2 regions of the Luteococcus sediminum genome follow, and region 2 is predicted to be linked to the other one. Evidence: predicted binding sites of a transcription regulator. Region 2 holds the regulator's gene; the other holds the start of a gene.

Region 1 (8,503 bases), on a different contig from region 2:
AAGACGCCGCACCGCACCCTCGACGTCGGCGGCGAGTACCAGTGGCGTCGCGAGGGCGAGGAGCACCTGTTCACGCCCGAGACCGTCTTCCGGCTGCAGCACGCCACCCGCACCGGACGCTACGAGGTCTTCAAGCGCTACACCGACCTGGTCAACGACAACTCCCGACGCCTGATGACGCTGCGCTCGCTGCTGGACTTCAGCTCCGAGAGGCCCAGCATCAGCATCGACGAGGTGGAGCCGGTCAGCGAGATCGTCAAGCGCTTCTCCACCGGCGCGATGAGCTACGGCTCGATCAGCCAGGAGGCCCACGAGACGCTGGCGATCGCGATGAACCGCATCGGCGGCAAGTCGAACACCGGCGAGGGTGGCGAGAACGCCGAGCGCCTGCACGACCCACAGCGCCGCAGCGCCATCAAGCAGGTGGCCAGCGGCCGCTTCGGCGTCACCAGCGAGTACCTCAGCCATGCCACCGACATCCAGATCAAGATGGCCCAGGGCGCCAAGCCCGGCGAGGGCGGCCAACTGCCCGGCCCGAAGGTCTACCCGTGGGTGGCGAAGACCCGCCACTCGACACCCGGCGTCGGCCTGATCTCCCCGCCGCCGCACCACGACATCTACTCCATCGAGGACCTCAAGCAGCTGATCCACGACCTCAAGTGCGCCAACCCGTCAGCCCGGGTGCACGTCAAGCTTGTCTCCGAGGTGGGCGTGGGCACCGTCGCGGCCGGCGTCGCCAAGGCCAAGGCCGACGTGGTGCTGATCAGCGGCCACGACGGCGGCACCGGCGCGGCGCCGCTGACCTCGCTGAAGCACGCCGGCGGGCCGTGGGAGCTCGGCCTGGCCGAGGCGCAGCAGACCCTGCTGCTCAACGGCCTGCGCGACCGGGTCGTCGTCCAGTGCGACGGCCAGCTCAAGACCGGCCGCGACGTGGTCATCGCCGCCCTGCTGGGCGCCGAGGAGTTCGGCTTCGCCACCACCGCCCTGGTGGTCAGCGGCTGCATCATGATGCGCGTCTGCCACAAGGACACCTGCCCGGTGGGCATCGCCACCCAGAACCCGGCGCTGCGCGAGCACTTCCACGGGCAGGCCGACCACGTCGTGAACTTCATGGAGTTCATCGCCCAGGAGGTGCGCGAGATCCTCGCCGAGCTCGGCTTCCGCAGCATCCAGGAAGCCGTCGGCCACGTCGAGGCGCTGGACGTCCGGCAGGCCGTCGGCCACTGGAAGGCACAGGGCCTCGACCTCTCGCCGGTGCTGGAGCGCATCGAGGTGCCCGAGGGCACCGCGCTGCACGCCACCACCGTGCAGGACCATGGCCTGGAGGCGAAGCTGGACCAGCAGCTGGTCGAGCTCGCGCGTCCCGCCCTCGAACAGGGGCAGCAGGTGGCGCACACGCTGCCGATCCGCAACGTGGACCGCACCGTCGGCACCATCCTCGGCCACGAGGTGACCATGGCCAGCGGTGGCAAGGGCCTGGAGGACGACACCATCGTGTTCACCCTCACCGGCACCGCCGGGCAGTCCTTCGGGGCCTTCGTGCCCCGCGGCATCACGCTGCGCCTGGTGGGCGACTCGAATGACTACGTCGGCAAGGGCCTGTGCGGCGGTCGGCTGGTCGTCGCCCCCGGGCCGGAGGCCAGCTTCGACCCCGCCACCCAGATCGTCGCCGGCAATGTCATCGGCTACGGCGCAACCAGCGGCCAGATCCTGCTGCGCGGCCTGGTGGGGGAGCGCTTCATGGTGCGCAACTCCGGTGCCACCGCCGTCGTCGAGGGCGTGGGCGACCACGCACTGGAGTACATGACCGGCGGCGAGGCGCTGATCCTGGGCCCGACCGGCCGCAACCTCGCGGCCGGCATGAGCGGCGGCACCGCCTGGGTGCTCGACCTGCAGCCGGCCAGGCTCAACACCGAACTGGTCGACGCCCACCCCGCCACCGGCGCGGACATCGCCAGGATCAGGGAACTGCTCACCCTGCACCGCGACGAGACGGGCTCCACCGTCGCAGCCGGCCTGCTGGAGCACGACGACGGCTGGCTCTCGAACCACTTCACCACCGTCCTCCCGCGCGACTATGCCCGGGTCATCAAGGCCCGCGAGGACGCCCTCCTCGCCGGCATCAAGGAAGACGAAATGACCGATCTCATGATGGAGGCAGCTCATGGCTGATCCGCGCGGATTCATCACCAGGCAACGCCAGCTGGCTGAACGTCGCCCCGTCGAGGAGCGGCTGGCCGACTGGCAGGAGGTCTACCCGGGCACGCCCGGCCGGGCCCTGCTGCCGATCATCAGCGACCAGGCGAGCCGCTGCATGGACTGCGGCATCCCCTTCTGCCACACGGGATGCCCGCTGGGCAACCTGATCCCCGAGTGGAATGACCTGGTCTGGCGCGACGAGTGGACCAATGCCCTGGAACGCCTGCACGCCACCAACAACTTCCCGGAGTTCACCGGGCGGCTGTGCCCGGCACCGTGCGAGACGGCCTGCGTGGTGGGCATCAGCCGCGAGCCGGTGACCATCAAGAACATCGAGGTCTCCATCATCGACAAGGCCTGGGACGACCTGCGCGTGGTGCCCCAGCAGCCGCAGTGGCACTCGCTCAAGACCGTCGCGGTCGTCGGATCGGGGCCGGCGGGCCTGGCCACCGCCCAGCAGCTCACCCGGGCCGGGCACACCGTGGTGGTCTACGAGCGGGCCGACGCCATCGGCGGCCTGCTGCGCTACGGCATCCCCGAGTTCAAGATGGAGAAGGCGGTCCTCGACCGTCGGCTCAAGCAGATGCGCCTGGAGGGGACGGTCTTCAAGGCCAACACCCCGATCGGGCCCGGTGCCGACGCCGTCGGTGGCATCACCGGGGAGCAGCTGCTGGAACGCTTCGACGCGGTGGTGCTCGCCATCGGCTCCACCGTGCCGCGTGAACTGCCCCTTCCGGGCCGTGAGCTGGCCGGCATCCACCAGGCGATGGACTACCTGACCCAGGCCACCCAGGCCCTGTCGGCCCCCGAGCCGCCGGCCGACCAGATCGATGCCCGCGGCAAGCACGTCGTGGTGATCGGCGGCGGCGACACGTCCAATGACTGCCTCGGCACCGCCCTGCGCCAGGGTGCGGCCTCGGTGACCCAGCTGGAGATCATGCCGCAGCCGCCCGAGACCCGTCCCGAGCACCAGCCCTGGCCCACCTACCCGATGATCTACCGGATCGCCTCGGCCAATGAGGAGGGCGGTGAGCGGATGTATGCCGTCAACACCTCCGAGTTCCTCGGCGAGGACGGCCAGGTCACCGGGCTGCGCCTGTCGGAGGTGCGTTTCGAGGAGGGCCGGCTGGTCACGGTCGAGGGCACCGAGCGGGAGCTGCAGGCAGACCTCGTGCTGCTGGCGATGGGCTTCGTGCACCCCGAGCCCGACGGGATCGTCGCCGAGCTCGGCCTGGAGCTCGACGAGCGCGGCAACGTGCAGCGCGGCGACGACTACCAGACCAGCGTGCCCGGGGTCTTCGCCGCGGGTGACTGCGGCCGGGGCCAGTCGCTGATCGTGTGGGCGATCGCCGAGGGACGTGCCGCCGCCCACGGCGTGGACAACCTGCTCACCGAGGGCCACAGCCGCCTGCTCCGGCCGATCGGGCCGGAGGTTCGCCAGCTGATGGCCTGATCGCGACGCCGTGCATGACGGTGCCCGCCTCCTTCCTGGGGGCGGGCACCGTCACGTCCTGGGTGGGCTCAGGTCCAGTGCTCGGGATGGCGCAGGCCAACCGGCAGCAGGGTGCGCGACGACCCGACGGCGCCGTCTAGCTGCTGCTGGGTCAGGAAGATCGCGGCGCGCAGGTCTGCGTCATCGAGCCGGGCATCGCGCAGGTCTGCACCCAGCAGGTCGGTGCGCTCCATCCGTGCGCGGCGCAGGTCGGCGGCGATCAGCAGCGCGCCGCGCAGGCTGAACCGCGACAGGTCCTTGCCGCGTAGGTCGGCGCCCAGCAGGTGCGCTCCCGGGCGCAGTCGTCGCGATGAGCGGCCGGGGGAGCGGTGGGCCTCGCTCACGCTGGACAGCAGCGCTCCGACGCGGGCCCGCAGCGCGGGGATGTCGGAGCCGGTGACCTGGGCAGCGGGGGAGTCGACGAGGACGGTGAGCTCGTCGACCAGCCCGGTCACCTGGTGCAGAGTGCCCCCGGAGGCGAGGCCGCGGGCCTCGGTGAGCAGGCGCAGCATCTCCATCAGGTGCCGCATCGTGGCGAAGGCCGCGAACATGTTGCGGGCCACGTCGGGGTCCTCTCGCCAGCCGCCCCCGGCGAAGGTGACCTGGGTCACCTGCTGGCCGGCGCCGAAGCAGTCGAAGACGGTGCACGCAGGCCAGCCCTCCTGGCGCAGGCGGGAGTGGATCTCGCACCGGTTGTCGGCCTGCAGGTGGTGGCAGGGGGTGCCTGCCGGTGCGTCGGCGCCGAAGCCCCCGGCACGGGAGCGGGACAGTGCGACGCAGCACAGTCCAGCACAGCGGCTGCAGTCGGCCACGAAGTCCATGGGTGTCCTCTCGTCGGTGCGAGGCTACGGCACCGAGCGCGGTAATGCTGCGAAATTCTGTCGAACAAAGATTCGGAATCGGCTGACGCGGCAAGGGCTGTGCCGATATGATTAAAACACAAGTTCGAACGATTCGAGGCGTGCGAGGAGGTGACCATGACCGGACTCGAGGAGGCTGCCGAGCTCGGCTGGGGCTCGGCCCAGACCGTCGAGGCCGTTGCCGATGCCCGTCGCCGAGCTTGGGCGCTGGAGGCCGAGTCGGTCCTGCTGTGTGCGCATTTTGCCGACTTGCATGCCGTGGCGAGCACCGCGCGGCCGGGGCTGCCCGGTGCGGAAGAACTGGACTTCCCGGGTGGTGACGGGACGCCGGGTGTGGCGGAGTTCGCCCACCTGGAGCTGGCGGCGCGGCTGAACGTCTCGGCCGAGTCGGCGCGGCTGATGATCGGGGATGCCTTGGCGCTGCGCCACCGGATGCCCGGACTCTTGCGGCTGTGCGCCGATGGCGAGGTGCGGATCGGCGTGGCACGGATGGTGGTGCGCGAGGCGAGGAACTTGGGGCGCGACGCTGCGCTCGAACTCGACCGTCGGCTCGCGCCGCTGGCGACGGGGATCTCGACGAAGCGACTGCTGGCCCTGTGTGGGGGCTGGGTGCTGGAGCTGCTGCCCGACGAGCTGTCCGCGCGGCGCCGTGCGGGGGCGCTGGAGCACCGCGGCGTGTGGTTCGACGGCTCGCATGACGGCGTCACCGCACTCTCGGGGCAGCTGGCCTCGGTGGATGCGATCTTCCTTGATGCGCAGCTCGACCGTGTCGCGGGAATACTGCGCACCGGTGGCAGTGACGAGCCGCTGCAGGTGCGACGCGCCCAGGGACTGGGCCTGCTGGCCTCGCCAGCCCGGGCACTGCAGCTCTTGCAGGCCAGCCTGCTCGACGAGATTCCAGCCCTGGTGGAGGACGGTGACCTCGACGTGGAATGCCCCGCCCGCGGGCAGCGCGGTCATGTCTGTGGGAAGGTCACCGCGGATCCGGAGACGCTGATGCCGCAGGTGGAGGTCGCCGTCCACGTCGACCGCACCGTGCTTGCCGAGGGCGAGGGGCTGGGCCGGTTGGAGGCCACCCGGACGGGGTGGGCGATGCCCGTGCTCGCCGACTGGCTCGCCGAACTCGTCGGGCACACCCGCATCACTGTCCGGCCGGTCCTGGACCCCGAGGCGATCCCGGCCAGCGATGCCTACGAGGTGGGGGAGCGGATGCGCCGCGCCGTGGGGCTGCGCAATCCGGTGGAGGTCTTTCCCGGTTCTGCGCGCGGCAGCCGGTCCTGCGACCTGGACCACACCGATCCATGGCATCCGGTCTTTCCCGCGGCAACGGAGCCTTCCATCACGGCTGCCGAGTCCTCTCCGACGTCGGCTGAGCGTCCCCTGGTGTCGGTCGAGCCTGTCGAGGCCCCGCCCACCCGCGCCGACAACCTGGGCCCACTCTCCCGGCGGGTCCACCGCGCCAAGACCCATGGCGGGTGGCGACTACGGCAACTCTCGCCCGGTGTCTTCTGGTGGCGATCACCCGACGGGTACCAGTACCTCGTCACTCCTTCTCGAAGTTGGCTCGTCCACAATCCCGTCACCGCGCGGACCGTCGCAGTCGCAATGGCGGCGTGAGGCTGCAGCGCCCGGACCGTGCGCCCTGACCGTGGGTCTTCCTGTGTGCCCGAGCCGAGTGCCCTGCCACACTCGAGGACATGGGCATCGGTGACGAAGAGGTACTGGCGGGTGGAAACGCGTCAGGCCGAGTGGTCCGAATCGGTGACACGGTTCACAAGCCGTGGCTACCCACCACCTCGCGCATGATCAGCTATCTGGCGCACCTTGAAGCTGCAGGGCTGGATGTCCCTCATGTCCATGGCCGCGACAGTCTCGGGCGGGTCATCCTCGACTACGTGCCCGGAAGCCTCGCCATGGACCGCGCTCCGCTCGATCTGGCCACCATCGAGCGCGTGGGATCACTCGTTCGTCGAACCCATGACGCCAGCGCCACGTTTCCCGTGGACACTGCCTGGGGAGTCCTGCTCCCCGCGTCCGAACCAGATCTGGTCTGCCACAACGACCTGGCCACCTGGAATCTTGTCATCGATGGTGATCGCCTCGTGTTCATCGACTGGGATGGTGCCGGTCCCAGTAGCCGGCTGTGGGACCTGGCCTACTCGGCCATTGCCTTTGCCCATCTCTTCCCGGGCGCTGACGTGGTCGCGAGTGCTGATCGGTTGCGCTGCTTCGTTGCCGGATACGACGCGGACGACGACCTACGGGTGGCGCTTCCCGAGGCCTTGGAGCGCCGGTCACAGGCCATGTGGTCGCACCTCGAGCAGGCCCACTCGACGGGCCACGAACCGTGGGCGACCATGTTCCGCGAAGGTCATGGAGAACACTGGGCCGGGACCACCAGATTCATCGCCACACACCGCGACGAATGGCACAGGGCGGTCCAGCGCTCGACATCCTGAAGTCTGGTCATGAGGGCACGCGCCGTCGTTTCCCACAGCCCTTGGCCACACAGGGTCCAGGAAATGGGCGCGCCAACTGTTGGTCCCGCCCCTCCCGATGACTCGTATCGGATCTCCTCGGGGGGCAGGGACTGGGCGTGGCACGGCCCGTGCGGCGAGCCCGAAAAATCGGTTGCCCACCCCTGGCCTGCCCGTCCAGACTGGAGCCTGCGCCATCCGGGCGCGGGGGAGTCCACACCGGATCCCCACTGATCGAGGAGTCGACCGTGTTCGAGCAGCTGCAGGAGCGCCGAAGCGTCCTGCAGCCATGCCCCGAACCGACAGCCGCGCTGCACCGCTGAGCCCGGGACCCGTCCCGCCCCAGCACGGCCCGCCCGCCGCGACTCCTCTCCACCCCTTGCCCCACACGCTCCGACCACCATCGTCGGCAACCGTGGGATGCACCACCCGGGAGCAGTCGACGGTCGACCACGTGCACCACTGCCTCCAGGAGGAGACCAGCATGACCACCTACCCGGTGCCCCTCAGCGGCACCGACAACACCCTGATGTGGGCCGACGAGACCGACATCGAGCAGAAGGCGCGCGAACAGCTGCGCACCGTCGCAGGCCTCGGCTGGACCCACGGCGTCCGGGTGATGCCCGACGTCCACTACGGGTTGGGCGCCACCGTCGGCTCGGTGATCGCCATGCGGCAGGCCATCGCGCCGGCGGCCGTGGGCGTCGACATCGGCTGCGGCATGACCGCGGTGCGCACCAACCTGCGGCCCGAGCAGCTGCCCGACGACCTGCGCACGCTGCGGCTCGGGATCGAGCGGGGCATCCCGGTGGGCTTCAGCAGCCACCGCGACGAGCCGCGGACCCTGGTGAAGCACGACGACCTCGCCGACCGCTTCGCCCGCGCCATCGCCGGCTTCGACGAGCTGCGCGCCGGCGAGGTCACGAAGGCGGCCCGCACCAGCGAGGCGCGTCGCAAGGCGATCACGCAGGTGGGCACGCTGGGTGGCGGCAACCACTTCATCGAGCTGTGCGCCGGCGACGACGACCGGGTCTGGGTGACGTTGCACTCCGGAAGCCGTGGCACCGGCAACCGGCTCGCCCAGGTGCACATGGGCGTGGCGCAGTCCCTGCCGCACAACCAGGACCTGCCCGACCGTGACCTGGCCGTCTTCCTGGCCGGATCGCCCCAGATGGAGGCCTACCTGCACGACCTGTGGTGGGCACAGTCCTATGCCCTGCTCAACCGGGACGTGATGCTGGCCACCATCTGCGACGAGCTCGCCCACCGCATCGACGGCATCGCCTTCGAGGCGCCGATCCGCTGCCACCACAACTACGTGGCGGTGGAGGAGCACGACGGACTCGAGTTGATGGTCACCCGCAAGGGCGCCATCAGGGCGGGCTCCGGCGATCTGGGTGTGATCCCCGGCTCGATGGGCACCGGCTCGTACATCGTGCGGGGCCTGGGCAACGAGTCCTCCTACCAGTCGGCCT
Region 2 (8,503 bases):
CCAGATTGCGGACCACGGTGAAGACCAGCAGGGGCGCCGCGGACCACAGCAGTACCCGGTCGAGGGTGATCGGGGCCCACCGGCGCAATGGCCTGGGGGCGGGGCCGCCGAGGGCCTCGATCGTCCAGGCGGCCACGCAGACGGCCAGCAGCAGCCCCGCCAGGATGGCGACCGGATTGGACGCCCAGGCGTGGCCGAATTCGCCGTGCAGCAGGTGGATCCCCGCGGTGGTGGCGCCACAGACCGGGCACAGCAGACCAGTGGCGGCACGCAGGGGACACGGCAACCCGCGACCCCAGACCGCGACCAGGAGGCCTTGGGCCAGGCAGAAGCCACCCAGTGCGGCGGTACGCCGCAGGGCATCGCGGGCATCGAAGACACGATCAGTCTCCACCGGCGACACCCAGTCATGACTCATGCCCACCATCCTCCCCTACTGAAGATTGACCAGACTCGCGCCACTGGCCACCGTTGGACCGGTCGAGCACCTAGCATCGTCTGCGACAGAGTCCTGGAACTTCCCCGGACCCCCGGACCCGACGAGTGGAGAAGACCGTGACCAACCCACCCACCAACCCCTGGCAGCAAGGCCAGCCGGAGATGAATCCCCCGGCCGATTCCCTGGGCCAGCCTGCCGCCGACCCCTACGGCCAGCCCGCGGCCAATGCCTACGGCCAGCCCGCAGCCGATCCCTACGGCCAGGCCTACCCGGCCTACGGCCAGCCGGCAGGCCGTACGGCCAACCTCGCCGGATGGTTCAAGCGCGTCGGCAGCCACGTCATCGACTGGCTTCCCTACACAATCCTGAACCGGATCGCTGACCCCATGGTTGGTGGGTACGACCCGATGACCCAGACGGATCGGGTTGGCACCAACCCGACCCTCGGATGGCTCCTGATGGTGCTGGGCTTGGTCTGGTTCCTCTACAACATGGTCTACCGCGACGGCAAGACCGGCCACTCCATCGGTCGTCAACTGCTGGGCACCAAGCTAGTCAGCGAGGCCGACGGCCAGCCAATCGGCATGGGCAAGGCGCTGCTGCGACAGATCTGCCACATCCTCGACACGATCGTCTGCCTCCTGGGTTACCTGTGGCCGCTGTGGGACGCCAAGAAGCAGACCTTCGCCGACAAGATCATGAAGACGGTCGTCATCGACGAGCGCTGACCCGGCTCGGCGACGTCGTCGCTGCACCACCACACGAGGGCCCCGGCAGTTGTTGGGCCCTCGTCGCGTCCTGTCGCCACTCGAGCCCACGGGCCGCCGTCGGCGACGCCCACGGGGGAGCCCATGACTGGACTCAGCGGGACAGTTCGACCAGCACCGGCGAGGGCTGGGCGGAGGGTTCGAGCGGGGCATTGCTGACCGACAGGAAGCTACTGAACCCCACGGCCACGGTCGCCACGGCCAGGACCGCCAGTACTGCCACGATGCAGAAGATGCCGCGGTCGGTCAGCTGCACGGCACTGGCGGCGCCACGCTCCCCAGAACCCACCAGCTCGAGCTGCACCGGTCCGGCCAGGAGTTCGGGCCCCGAGGGCTGCACCGGCCGCCCCACCGGCATGGCCGGCTGCAGGGGCCTGGCCACCGGCCCACGCAGGCGCCCCTGTGCGCGACGACGAATCGTTGCCGGGGTGACGGCGGGGATCCTCGCGACGAAGGTTGCACTCATGACTACTCCTCAGGTCTGGACAAACCCTGCCGCGAGCCATCCGCCCGTCGAACAGGTGTTCGATGCTTGAACACTAGCCCGGTCACCCGGCCTCAATCAAACGATTGTTCGAATGGGGCCGAAAGCTTCAGGTTTCGCGCTCGTGACCGAGTCAAACAGTCCCCCCTGACAGTTTTCGCCGGACACCTCCCACCCCCGCCGTACGAGGCCGCGTGGACCCCTCGAACAGATGTTTGATTGGGACTGTCGCGAGCACTAGTCTTGTGCCATGGCACGTGGAACGAAGGGCAAGTCAGAGGCACGGCGACCCGTCGGACGCCCCAGCGACGAGGAGGTTCGCAGGGAGCTCTCGCGCGGTCGCACGATGGTGGAGCCCAGCGTCGACGGCATGAGTCCACGCCAGCGCCGCGTGCTCGAGGTGATCCGCGAGAGTCTGGAGACCCGCGGCTACCCGCCCAGCATGCGCGAGATCGGCGAGCACGCGGGCCTGGCCAGCTCGTCCAGCGTCTCGCACCAGCTCAAGCAGTTGGAGTCGCTGGGCTACATCCGCCGGATCCCGGGCCAGCCGCGCGCCATGGAGGTGCACCTGCCCCCGTCCATGCTCCCCACCGAGGCCGAGGCCAACGACCCCACCGACGTGGGCGACAGCTTCCCCACCGCCGTCAACGTCCCAATGGTGGGACGCATCGCCGCCGGTGGGCCGATCCTGGCCGAGGAGCGCGTCGAGGAGGTTTTCCCCCTGCCCCGCCAGCTGGTGGGCGAGGGCACGACCTTTCTGCTCGAGGTGCACGGCGACTCGATGATCGACGCCGCCATCTGCGACGGCGACTGGGTTGCGGTCCGGCAGCAGGACGATGCCGACAATGGCGACATCGTCGCGGCGCTGCTCGACGACGAGGCGACCGTCAAGACCCTCAAGAAGACGCCTGGCCAGGTCTGGCTGATGCCACACAACGAGCAGTACTCCCCCATCGACGGCAACCACGCGAGGATCCTCGGCAAGGTCGTCGCGGTGCTGCGTCGCGTCTGAGGCGCGCCCTCCGCGCCCATGAAGAAGGGGCCACCCACGGCGCGTGGGCGGCCCCCTCGACATGCTCGAGGACTATCCCTCCTGCAGACGCCGCAGCGCTCCGACGGCCACCTCGCGCTCGGCTGTCATCCAGAAGTCGGGCATCGAGGCCCGCAGGAAGCCGCCATAGCGTGCCGTCACCAGCCGGGGGTCCAGCACCGCCACCACGCCCCGGTCGGTGACGCGACGCACCAGGCGCCCGGCACCCTGGGCCATCAGCAGACCGGCATGGGTGGCCGCCACCGACATGAAGCCATTGCCGCCGGCCTGCGTCACCGCCTCCTGACGGGCCAGCACCAGCGGGTCGTCGGGGCGCGGGAAGGGGATCTTGTCGATGATCACCAGCTGGCAGGTCTCTCCCGGCACGTCGATCCCCTGCCACAACGAGACCGTGCCGAACAGGCTCACCTCCGGGTCGACGGCGAACTGGCGGGTGAGCTCCGACAACTGGGCATCGCCCTGGCACAGGACGGTCATCTTCGGCAGCTGCTGGCGCACGTGCTTGGCGGCGGCCTCCGCGGCGCGCTGGGAGCTGAACAGCCCCAGGGTCCTGCCACCCGCCGCCCAGACCAGCTCGGCGACCTCCTCGAGCACCTCCGGAGCCGTCCCGTCACGCCGGGGCCGCGGCAGGTTCCGGGGCACGTAGAGGATGCCCTGCTTGCGGTAGTCGAAGGGGGTGCCGACGTCGAACCCGCGCCAGGCCAGCGCATTGTCCGGGTCATGCTGGTCACCCACCAACCGGTCGGCCTTGCGCAGCCCGATCTGGCCCGCCACCTGGGTGAAGTCGCCGCCGATCTTGAGCGTCGCCGAAGTGAGGATGGTCGTCCTCTCCCCCAGGACCTTCTCGCGCATCAGCCCGGCCACGCTCAGCGGCGCCACCTGTGCCTGACGGCCGAAGCGTTCCCGCTCGCTGACCCAGACCACGTCATTGCTGGACAGGTCCGCCATCCGCTCTGCAATGTCGAAGACCTCCTTGGCGGCCGCGGCCGCCTGCTGTTGCTCCGGGTCGACGTCCTTGCGGTTCTTGTCGGCAGCCTTGCCTCCCAGGCCGCTGACCACCCGGCGGGCCACGTCGCGGATGGACTCGAAGGCGGTCACCGCCGCACCCACGGGCTGGGAGATGCGGGCCAGGTCGGTCTCGTCCAGAGCCACCCGCAGGATGTCGGCCGACTCCAGGAACTCCAGGCCCAGGTCGTCGCTGAGCCAGGGCAGCACCCGCTTGGCGACCCGCTCAACCAGCTGGGGGCTGAGCTCAGCCGAGGCGGCTCCGGTGACCCTGCCCACCAGTTCGTGCGCCTCGTCGATGATCACGACCTCGTGCTCCGGCAGCGCGGTGCCTCCATGCATGGCATCGATCGCCAACAGCGCATGGTTGGTGACCACCAGCTGCGATGCCCGGGCCTTCTCGCGGGAGGACTCGACGAAGCACTCCGAGCCGTAGGGGCACCGGTTGACGCCCAGGCACTCGCGCACCGGCATCGAGACCAGGCCCCAGGAGCGGGGGCTGTGGGCGGGGGCGTCGTCGCGGTCGGCGAGCTGGCGGTCCTTGAGCTGCTGTTCGGCCCACTCGCGCAGCATGATCACCTCGGCGCCCAGCACCGAGTCGGCATCGGCGCTGGACTTGCGAAGCCCGTCGGCGAGCTCGGCGCCGCCCAGCAGCGTGTCCTGCTCGTCGGCGATGCCATCGCGCGTCTTGAGCAGGCAGGCATAGTTCGTGCGGCCCTTGAGGATGGCATGGCTGGGTTCGCGCCCGGTCACCTCGCGGACCGCTTTGAGGGCATTGGGGATGTCGGAAGTGGCCAGCTGCGCCTGCAGGGCCAGGGTGGCGGTCGCGATCACGATCCGCTGGCGGGTGGACTGCACGTGCAGCAAGGCCGGGGCGAGGTAGCCCAGCGACTTGCCGGTGCCAGTGCCTGCCTGCACCAGCAGGTGTTCGCCGGTGTCGATCGCCGCCTCGATGGCCTCGGCCATCTGCTGCTGGCCGGGCCGCGGGGTCCCGCCGATCGCGGACACCGCAGCCTGCAGCACCTCGGCCGAGCTCACCTGGCTGGTGCTCGTCTTGGACGCGGCAACTTCCTGCTCCGGCTGGGCCGAGGCGGACTCGTTCTTCTTCTCGGCAGACGGCATCGGGCCAGCCTACCTGCGGACCGGGCCCGCCGTGCGGGTCACGACGGGTCCTGCACCTCGAAGGCCTTGAGCTCTCCGGCCAGGTCCGGATGCACCCGGGCCACGACGCGGGTGCCCTCGCCGGTGTGCTCGACGGTGACCAGCTGGCCGTGCTTGTGGATGCGGTCCACCAGGTCGCCACGACCATAGGGGATCAGCGCGTCGACGGAGACCTCCGGGCTGGGCAGTCGGCTCTCGGCCACGGCCCGCAGCTCCTCGATGCCCTCCCCCGTCCGGGCGGAGACGAAGACGGCATCGGGATACTGGGTGCGCAGCACCTGCAGGCTGTCGTCATCGGCCGCATCGACCTTGTTGATCACCAGCTGTTCGGGGACATTGCCGGCGCCGATCTCGTTGAGCACCGTGCGCACTGCGTGCACCTGGCCCACCGGGTCGGGGTCGGACCCGTCCACGACGTGCAGCAAAAGGTCCGCCTGCGCCGACTCCTCCAGCGTGGATTTGAAGGCCTCCACCAGGTCGTGGGGCAGGTGGCGCACGAAACCGACAGTGTCGGTGAGGGTGTAGACGCGCCCGTCGGGCGTGGTGTGACGACGGGTCGTCGGGTCCAGCGTGGCGAACAGGGCATTCTCCACCAGCACACCGGCGTCGGTGATCCGGTTGAGGATCGACGACTTGCCAGCATTGGTGTAGCCCACGATCGCGATCGAGGGAATGCGGTTGCGACGACGATCGGCACGCTTGTTCTCACGGGTCGCGTTGAGGTCCCGCATCCGCTTGCGCAGGATCGCCACCCGGGTGTTGATGCGGCGACGGTCGGTCTCGATCTTCGTCTCACCGGGGCCACGGCCACCGATACCGGCACCGCCGGCGGCCTGGCCACCGGCCTGGCGCGACAGGTTGCCACCCCAGCCACGAAGCCGCTGGCGCAGGTACTGCAGCTGGGCCAGCTCCACCTGGGTCTTGCCCTCGACGCTCTTGGCGTGCTGGGCGAAGATGTCGAGGATCAGGGCCGTGCGGTCGATCACCTTGACCTTGACCCGGTCCTCGAGGTTGCGCAGCTGCGCCGGTTGCAGCTCGCCGTCGCAGATGACGGTGTCGGCGCCGGTGGCCACCACCACCTCGCGCAGCTCGTCCACCTTGCCGCGGCCGATGTAGGTGGCCGGGTCCGGCGACTTGCGCCGCTGCACCAGGCCCTCCAGAACCTGGGAGCCCGCGGTCTCGGCCAGCAGCTTCAGCTCGGTCATGGCATTCTCGGCGTCCGCCTCGCTGCCGGTGGTCCACACGCTGATGAGCACCACGCGTTCCAGCTGGAGGTCGCGGTACTCGACCTCGCTGATGTCGGCCACCTGCGTGGACATGCCGGCAACTCGCTTGAGGGACAGTCGTTCGGCCAAATCGAGCTGGAGGCCGTCATGGTCCCCTGCGTCGTACTCTTCTGGGTCGCGGCCGTCGGCGTCGAGGTCGCCGGCGCCCAGGTCGTCGTACAGGTCATCGAAGTCGTCGTCATTGCGACGGGAGTCAGGTCGAGTCATCGTTGTCCCAGCTTGTCACCTGCAAGCAAGCCCGGCCAGCCATTTTCGCCCACGGCGGGGCGGTCCTCAGTCGGGCATCACGACCTCACCGCGGCCGACCACCACCGCTGGCCCGGTCAGGTAGGCCTGGCTGCCGTCCAGCTCGACCACGAGGCGACCGCCCGAGACGTCCACGACCACCTCGCCGCCACCGAGCCCGGCGCGACGGGCATGGGCCGCCGCCGCGGCAACCGTGCCGGTGCCACAGCTCATGGTCTCCCCCGCCCCGCGCTCGTGGACGCGCATGGCGATGTGGTGCTCGTCGATGACGTGCACGAACTCGATGTTGGTGCCCTCGGGGAAGGCCTGCGCGGGTTCCCAGACGGGTTCATGGGTCAGGTCCAGTGCCGACAGCTCGTCCGCACCGTCGACGAAGCAGACCGCATGGGGGTTGCCGACATCCACGGTGGTGGCCTCCCAGCGACCCTCCCCCCTGCTGACCTGCACCGGCTCGTCGCCCAGCCGTACCTCGCCCAGCAGGGTGCGGATCGTCCCGTCGTGCTGCGGCCAGGCACGGCGCAGACCGGCGCGGGTCATCACCTCGATCTCGCGACCGGAGACCAGGCCCTCCTCCAGCAGGTAACGCACGAAGACGCGCAGACCGTTGCCGCACATCTCGGCGATGGACCCGTCGGCATTGCGGTAGTCCATGAACCAGCGCTCCGGCTCGTCCTCGTGGTCCTCGATGGACGAGGCCATGGTCACGCGCAGCAGGCCATCGCCGCCGATGCCGGCACGCCGGTCGCACAGGAATCGGACGTCATCGTCGTCCAGGCGCACCATGCCGTGACGATCGGTGACGATCACGAAGTCGTTCTGCGTGCCGTGCCCCTTGGCGAACTTCCAGGTCCTCATGGGCGTAGGTTACGCGCCCGCCCGAGGACCAGACCAGATCCGGACCCCCTGCGAGGCTCAGCCCAGCGCCTGGCAGACATCGTCCACGATCCGTTCAGGACTGGACGGATCGCCCGCCGGCAACCAGACCACCCGCGGGTCACGCCGGAACCACCCCAGCTGCTTGCGGGCGAAGCGACGGGTTCCCACCTTGGTCATCTCGCGGGCGGTGTGCTCGTCCACCTCGCCGTCCAGGTGGGCCAGCACCTGCCGGTAGCCCAGTGCCCGGCTGGCCGTCAGGCCCTCGCGCAGGCCCTGTTCCTCCAGCCGTCGCACCTCCTCGACCAGCCCGTCGGACCACATCTGGTCGACGCGCTCGTTGATCCGCCGGTCCATCACTTCCCGGTCGATCTCCAGGCCGTACTGGAGCACGCGCTCGAGGGCATAGGTCCACTGCGGCAGCCTCGGGCGCAGCTCGCCGGTGAGTTCGAGCACCTCCAGGGCCCGCACGATGCGTCGTCCGTTGCCGGGGTCCATCGACGCGGCAGCCTCGGGGGCGCGCTGGGCGAGCTCGGCGTGCAGGGCGTACGGCCCGACCTCGGCCAGGCGCGCCTCGTGGCGGGCCCTCACCTGCGGGTCGGAGCCGGGGAAGTCGAAGTCGTCGACGATCGCGTGCACGTACAGGGCCGAACCGCCGACGAGCACCGGGACGATCCCTTCGGCACGCAGGCGCGCGATCACCTCACGGGCCAGGGCCTGGATGTCGGCGACGGTGGAGGTCTGCGTCACGTCGAGGATGTCGACCAGGTGGTGCGGGACAGCGGCCAGCTCCGCGACGGTTGGCTTGGCCGTCCCGATGTCCATGCCGCGGTAGACCAGCATCGAGTCCGCGTTGACGATCTCGCTGGGGTGACCCCGCCGCGTGAGCTGCTGGGCCACCCGGATCGCCAGGCTGGACTTGCCGGAGGCGGTGGGACCGTTGAGGACGACCAGGGGTGGGAGCACGCAGCCATTGTGCCAGCGCGGTGTCGGCCCGTTCGCGCGCCAGCTGCGACGCCGGCGGCGAAGTGGTTGCGCCCTCAGCGCAGCACCCGAGCCGATCCTTGACCCGGCCCAGCGCGGGAAGGAAGTGCGGGGCCCTACCGAAAGACCACGGCTCGCTGGTCTTCCCGTTGAGACAGATCGGAAGGAATGACCATGGGCCTCTTCGACAAGGCCAAGGACGCGCTG

The links. Region 2 encodes LexA, which represses DNA repair genes until DNA is damaged. Its sites were predicted from a motif close to TCGAACANNTGTTCGA; they were not measured.
Region 1: a site for LexA is predicted at 4,573-4,588, ahead of ACYVKA_RS15855 (DUF222 domain-containing protein). Genes of this name have one in related genera too.

What each region holds. Positions count from the first base shown of each region.
Region 1 covers NZ_BAAGQL010000050.1:95,192-103,694, forward strand. The annotation lists gene gltB (glutamate synthase large subunit) at 1-2,172, shown strand, start outside; gene ACYVKA_RS15845 (glutamate synthase subunit beta) at 2,165-3,652, shown strand; gene ACYVKA_RS15850 (pentapeptide repeat-containing protein) at 3,721-4,512, opposite strand; gene ACYVKA_RS15855 (DUF222 domain-containing protein) at 4,669-6,168, shown strand; gene ACYVKA_RS15860 (phosphotransferase) at 6,249-7,010, shown strand; gene ACYVKA_RS15865 (RtcB family protein) at 7,444-8,503, shown strand, end outside.
Region 2 covers NZ_BAAGQL010000019.1:77,960-86,462, reverse strand. The annotation lists gene ACYVKA_RS10920 (DUF2752 domain-containing protein) at 1-418, opposite strand, end outside; gene ACYVKA_RS10915 (RDD family protein) at 556-1,167, shown strand; gene ACYVKA_RS10910 (hypothetical protein) at 1,301-1,672, opposite strand; gene lexA (transcriptional repressor LexA) at 1,941-2,702, shown strand; gene ACYVKA_RS10900 (ATP-dependent DNA helicase) at 2,775-4,868, opposite strand; gene hflX (GTPase HflX) at 4,907-6,400, opposite strand; gene dapF (diaminopimelate epimerase) at 6,467-7,294, opposite strand; gene miaA (tRNA (adenosine(37)-N6)-dimethylallyltransferase MiaA) at 7,352-8,278, opposite strand; gene ACYVKA_RS10880 (antitoxin) at 8,471-8,503, shown strand, end outside.